Regions from separate parts of the Shewanella sp. SR43-8 genome, predicted to be linked through region 2. Evidence: predicted binding sites of a transcription regulator. Region 2 holds the regulator's gene; each other region holds the start of a gene.
What was found. The regulator MetJ, encoded in region 2, represses methionine synthesis genes. The targets are predictions, from matches to a motif close to TAGACGTCTAGACGTCTA.

Region 1 (2,277 bases), on a different contig from region 2:
ACTAAAAGCACTGAAGTTTTCAGCATCACCAGCAAAGCTAAATTCAAAGTCATCGAAATGTTTATTAATCGACCTAGACACCTTATACAAGTTGACCTTACTTGCGTCAAACTCAACAGGCGCTAACTTAGGCTCAGTAATCAGTTTTTCAAGCATAGTATGAGTTTGGTCAAAACGACTCATGTCGTTTTGACCAAATGGCATCACTTTTCCTAATTCAACGGTAAATGCATCTGCTTGAAATTGCTCTGAGGAGTAGTAGCTAAACGTAGTTGTCGGTTCATGATGGAATAACATGGTATCAACACCACATGCCGCCAAAAACATAATTTGCTCGCCGCTAAAAGCACGACCTGGACGATATGGGTAAATGGCAAACTTTTCATGCTTTGAAGCACGTATTGCAGTATGTAAGTCGTAATGAATGCGTTGATTGTCGCTATTGGCATTGAAAAAGTCAGCCACGTATTGCTCTAACGCTTTAGCTCGATGGCGCTCTGGGTGAGTTAAACCCTCGCCCTTTGAATGCGCACCGCTAAATAGGCGATTCATGTTTTCATCAATAAAACGGGTTTTATTAATGATCGCAGCGGGATTACCGATTAAAAACATTACACGCTGCTTGGCCTCTATACGTTGAGTCAGCAAATCTTTAATCAGTTGATTGCATATTTCAATTGGCGCAGTTTCATTACCGTGCACGGCACATGACAACACTATGTCTTTAGTGGCAGTTGTTGGCGTAAACACAATCACCCCAGTATCTAATACATCAACCCGAGTATGTTGGGCTAACATAAAGTCATACGCTGCTGGTAGTCGAGTCGGATTTGCTAAGGTATAGGCTAAAAAATCGTGGTTTATCATCAGGTCAGATAACACTATCAACTCCTTGTCTCATTATTATATGGCGTAGTTAAACTTGACGTAAACGGCTGTTAACTAAGATGCCTATTACGGCAGATTCTATCATAGCCAAGGACTATTTTATTGCAGGCATATGTTAGTTTTATTTATTAATAAAAGTTTGCTTGCAAAAGATCACAATATTCAACACAATTACAGCCATCTAGACTTCTATAATATGTTTTAAGGGTATGTCATGGCGTTAGCAACATTTGGTGCAGGCTGTTTTTGGGGTGTTGAATATTTTTTCCGTGAAATTAACGGCGTCAGTAACGCAACGTGTGGCTACATGGGTGGCAAAGACACTGCAACAACTTATAAAGAAGTGAAGACGGGTTCCACTGGCCATGCTGAAGTTGTCCAAGTTGAATTTGATCCTGAAGTGGTCAGTTTTAACGACCTACTGGATGTGTTTTGGAAAAACCATAACCCGACCATGTTAAACATGCAGGGTGGCGACATTGGCACTCAATATCGCAGTACGATATTTTTTCACGATAAAGAGCAAAAAGCCCAAGCTGAAAGTTCAAAGCTGGCATTAGCTCGCAGCGGTAAATGGGGACAGCGTCATATTGTGACTGAAATTGTACCGATACAAACATTCCACATAGCCGAGGAATATCACCAGAATTATTTAGAAAAAAATAACCTACCAACTTGTCATTTGGTTTACTAAGTCTAAACGAGCAACACTACCGAGCGATAATTAAGCGATTCAAGTGAGATGATGTTTAGCATTGCCTCACTTGAAACGGAATATTTACATAATAGATAACCCCAATCGATTTCCTACACTCAACTTCACTTTACCCGCCGCAGTAAATTCCATACAATCCCATGCAAATTGCTTAAGGCATGTTATCGGAGATCAAAATCATGAGTGAAGCTCGTCACGTTAACCTACTAATTTTAGGTTCTGGCCCTGCCGGCTATACCGCTGCTGTTTATGCTGCGCGTGCAAATTTAAATCCTGTGATGATCACAGGTATGCAACAAGGTGGCCAATTAACGACCACTACGGAAGTAGAAAACTGGCCAGGCGATGCGGAAGACTTAACTGGTCCAGCATTAATGGAACGCATGCAAAAGCACGCTGAAAAGTTTGATACTGAAATTATTTTCGATCATATCAATGAAGTGACCCTAACTGAGCGCCCTTTCCGCTTAAAAGGTGACAACGGCGAGTTTACTTGTGATGCATTAATTATTGCGACCGGTGCATCGGCTAAATATTTAGGCCTTCCGTCTGAAGAAGCGTTCATGGGCCGTGGTGTTTCTGCCTGCGCAACATGTGATGGTTTCTTCTACCGTAACCAAAAAGTTGCGGTTATCGGTGGCGGTAACACTGCTGTTGAAGAAGCACTTTATTTA
Region 2 (2,277 bases):
CCGGCTTGAATATCCGCGAGCAGGTCATCTGCATCTTCAATACCGACTGATAATCTCAGTAAAGTGTCTTTAATACCAGCCTGTTGCCTTGCCTGTGGGTCCATTGCACGGTGAGTCATGGTGGCAGGAACAGCAACTAAACTTTCCACTCCGCCTAAACTTTCAGCAATACTAAACAAAGATAATGCCTGTAAAAAGGCCACCACTTCAGCTTCACCACCGGTTAATTCAAAACTTAACATAGCGCCAAAACCTTGTTGTTGTTTTGCGGCAATTTCGTGACCCGGATGGTCTTTTAGCCCTGGATAATACACCTTGGCAACCACATCACTGGCATTGAGTAATTCTACAATTTTTTGCGCATTACGTTGATGCTCACGAATGCGGACTGCCAGCGTTCTTAAGCCACGTAAGGTTAAATAGCTATCAAAAGCAGAACCGGTTAATCCAAGGGTGTTTGACCACCAATGTAATAATTCACCCACTTCAGCATCTTTAGCCACCACAGCGCCACCGACCACATCACTGTGACCATTAATGTATTTGGTGGTTGAGTGAATAACGATATCGGCCCCCAACAATAAAGGTTGTTGTAATATTGGCGACAAAAAAGTGTTATCAACCGTCACTAACGCGCCAACCTCATGGCAAGCGATACTGATCGCATTAATATCGACTACCCGCAGTAATGGATTTGATGGCGTTTCTAACCAGACCATTTTGGGATTTTGCGCTATCGCGTTGCCCAGCGCTTGCGCATCAGTTTGATCAACAACCAATAACTTAAATTGACCTTTTTTGGCCAGGTTAGTAAATAAACGGTAACTGCCACCATAACAATCGTGCGGCACAACCAATAAATCATCTGGGCCCAACAAACTGGTCACTAAGGTAATGGCCGCCATGCCGGTACATGTCACCACACCAGTTACACCTTGCTCAAGTTTTGCAATCGCCTCACCTAATATACAACGCGTCGGATTACCTGAACGGCTGTAGTCAAACTCGCGAGGATTAGTATGGCCATCAAATGAATAATTGGTCGATAAATAAATCGGCGGCACGATAGCACCATGTTGTGTGTCTGTTTCTATACCCTGGCGAACGGCCAAAGTGGCACTTTGATACTGAGTCATAATTGATTCCTAAAAAGTCACAAACACACAATAGATGTCTAGACGTCCAAATTTACCGAAGAGTTCTCCCCGAGTCAACCAAAATAGCCGTTTAGACGTCTAAACATCGAGAAATCTATTTGCATCGGGATTAAATAGTAGCAATAATTTGACTAGAGATTGTAACGGTTTAAAATCTGCAGCGTATTTATCGTTAAGGGTAAGTTAATGACTGAATGGAATGGCGAATATATCAGCCCATATGCCGAACACGGCAAAAAAAATGAACAAGTAAAAAAAATTACGGTTTCTATCCCTTTAAAAGTATTAAAAGTACTGACAGATGAGCGGACGCGTCGCCAGATAAATAATCTGCGCCATGCAACTAACAGTGAACTGTTATGCGAAGCATTTTTGCACGCGTACACAGGTCAACCATTACCTTATGACGGTGATTTATCAAAAGATCAGCCTGATAGCATTCCAAGTGAAGCGAAAAAGTTAATGGATGATATGGGTATCGAATGGGAAGAGCTCGAATAACCTACAGGTTAATGAATCCCTCACCGACTTTAAAACTGCCCATTGATACCAATCCTTATTGAAGTTTGCTCTTTTAGCGAAAATGATTAGCGTGGTATTCGAGGCAGTCTTTTAAAGGCAAAGTTGCTGTACGCCTAAAATAGATCCAATTTCAATGTGGATTGCTATAAGCAGTAATATTTTAAAGAGAAATTATGATGTCATTTATCGATCCAACCACTTTGATACTGGCATCAATTATTGTATTTTTTGGCGCGCTAACCCAAAGCTTAATTGGCTTTGGGTTAGCCGTTGTAGCAAGCCCACTACTGTATATTGTTAATCCTCAATTAGTTCCTGTTCCTATTATTGCCATGGGTTTTGCAATCTCTGCAATGACCTTGTTTAGAGAGCGCGGCCACCTGCAGTTTAATGGATTACAATATGCCTTACTGGGACGTGTTCCAGGAGGATTTTTAGGTGCAGGGTTATTACTGTTTGCACCACAAGCCATACTAGGCTTGGTGATTGCAGCAATCGTGTTTATTGCCGTTATCCTAAGCGTCTTTCGCTTTACCGCACCAATCAATCGCATCAGTTTATTTATCGCTGGGGTATTTTCGGGCATATTTGGCAATAT
Region 3 (2,277 bases), on a different contig from region 2:
CAATGAACATGAAGGTGCAATCCACAAACGATCGCCCAACGTGGTCGCTAATTCTGCCAGCTGATCAGCAATAACATCAACATCGCCAGCCCACACGTTGCGACCATTAATCACTCCAACCGATAAAACTTGTTGGCTTCCGAGCGCTTTGATAAACGCCTCAACTTGTTGTGGTGCTGTGACTAAATCAAGATGCAAACCATCAACTGGTAATGCACTCACCAATGCTCGATGATGGCCAATAGAGCCATAATAACTGGCAAGTAATATCTTCAATGATGCCGGTTTTTGTTGCGCTAAAAATTGATAACTGTGGCGAATGGCTTGCTGCCACTCCTCGGTTAAGTCTGCGGCTAATACTGGCTCATCAAGTTGTACCCAACTCACACCTTGGTCTGCAAAACGTTGCAAAATCTGCTGATAAACCGTCAGTAGCTGCGGTAATAACGATAGCTTGTTAAACTCAGTCAGGCTTTTCGATAAATACAAATACGTCACTGGGCCAAGCAATACCGGCTTTACTTGATGACCGAGTTGCTGCGCTTCACTGACGTCATCAAACAACTGTTCAAAGGCAATCTCGAAGCTTTGATCAGCGCTTAATTCAGGCACTTGATAATGATAGTTAGTGTTAAAAAACTTGGTCATTTCTGCCGCACAAGCATGTTGGCCAGTTTGCGATCGGCCACGGGCAACACGAAATAAGGTGTCTATATCGATAGGCGCTTGGCTGCCATCGGCTTGAGTAGCTCGGTGGCGATCTGGGATCACATTTAAGGTGGCACTTAGGGTTAATACTTGGTCGTAATAAGCAAAGTCGCCTACTGGAACTAACTCAACGCCGGCATCTGCTTGCCACTGCCAATGCGTTTTTTTTAATTCACTGGCGACCTGTTTCAGTTCAAATAATGAGATTTCTGCGCGCCAATAACGCTCAAGTGCAAACTTCAATTCACGCTGACGTCCAATGCGGGGAAATCCTAAACTTGAAATTTTCATGCTGCTTTCCTTTTCGTTGAAGCAAAATTTATAGCCATTTATGCAGAAAAACCCGCATAGGCGTCTGGACGTCTAGAAGTTTATTGTGCTACTCTGCTGTCAAGCAATCGAATTGATTTCATCGGCTAGTTGAGCAAGATTCATGTGGAGAGAAAATGATAGAGCTTAGACACCTTCGCACCTTGATGGCGTTAAAGGAAAGTGGCAGTTTAGCGGGTGCAGCTAAAAAACGATTTGTAACCCAGTCGGCGCTTTCTCATCAAATAAAAGAGTTAGAAACACGGATTAACTCAACTATTTTTGTTCGTAAAAGTAAACCGTTAACGTTTACTCACGAAGGTTCACGTCTGCTGAATTTAGCGGAAGAAATCTTACCGAAAGTGATTGCAACCGAATCTGATCTTAAGCGCGGTTTAGAGGGTGAAAGCCACCAACTTAAGCTCGGCATTGAATGCCACAGTTGTTTTCGTTGGTTAATGCCGGTTATTGAACAATTTAAACAATATGCGCCAGCAGCTCAAATTGATATTTCAAGTCGTCATTTATTTGATTCACTCAATGCGCTGGAAACAGGGAGTTTAGACATAGTGCTCACCTCTGACCCAGTGCCTGGACATAGCGTAGCTTATCAACATCTATTTGATTTTGAAGTAAAGTTAGTCGTTGCCAGTGATCACGCATTAGCGGCACAAGCCTTTGTAACACCAGCTCAATTGGCAAAGCAAACTTTAATCAGTTACCCAGTGCCTCTCGCGCGTTTAGACATATACAAACACTTTTTAGAGCCCGCTGGTATTGAACCTGGCGAGCAAAAACAATGCGACTTAACCTCAATGTTATTGCAGCGAGTTGCCTGTAATGATGGCGTAGCCACCCTACCAACTTGGTCTATCCGAGAAAGTCAGGGGCTGAGTCTTACGGCGGTAAAATTAGGCGCAGAAGGACTAAAACGTCCATTGTTTGGCGCGTATCGCCGCGATGCCACTAATGCAAATTTAATCCAACAGTGGCTCGAGCTGGTAGCAAGTGAAGGTATAAATTTACAGCGGGTTGATTAATAAACCTCTTTTAGATAACACGCGTCGAAGCACAAGTCCAGGTGAATCAGGGTTTTGTGTTTGGCGTAAGTTATGGGCAATTAAAAATTCTTCGCGTAAATCGTCATCCAATCCTAATGCATCAAATGCATCAAGGGATAATTGTTGTTGCTGGTTATCAATCAGTGATTTTAATACTTTTAGTGACACGGGGCGAGACAGCTCTGCATTTAAATAGGCA

Region 1: the regulator MetJ is predicted to act here: its motif matches at 1,063-1,080, upstream of msrA (peptide-methionine (S)-S-oxide reductase MsrA).
Region 3: the regulator MetJ is predicted to act here: its motif matches at 1,065-1,082, upstream of metE (5-methyltetrahydropteroyltriglutamate--homocysteine S-methyltransferase).

The regions. Positions count from the first base shown of each region.
Region 1 covers NZ_JACJDX010000018.1:12,039-14,315, forward strand. Annotated here, with positions in the region: gene astE (succinylglutamate desuccinylase) at 1-882, opposite strand, end outside; gene msrA (peptide-methionine (S)-S-oxide reductase MsrA) at 1,103-1,582, shown strand; gene trxB (thioredoxin-disulfide reductase) at 1,783-2,277, shown strand, end outside.
Region 2 covers NZ_JACJDX010000003.1:297,039-299,315, forward strand. Annotated here, with positions in the region: gene metB (cystathionine gamma-synthase) at 1-1,136, opposite strand, end outside; gene metJ (met regulon transcriptional regulator MetJ) at 1,344-1,658, shown strand; gene H5114_RS05545 (sulfite exporter TauE/SafE family protein) at 1,853-2,277, shown strand, end outside.
Region 3 covers NZ_JACJDX010000005.1:240,847-243,123, reverse strand. Annotated here, with positions in the region: gene metE (5-methyltetrahydropteroyltriglutamate--homocysteine S-methyltransferase) at 1-999, opposite strand, end outside; gene H5114_RS08440 (LysR family transcriptional regulator) at 1,155-2,057, shown strand; gene H5114_RS08435 (HDOD domain-containing protein) at 2,040-2,277, opposite strand, start outside.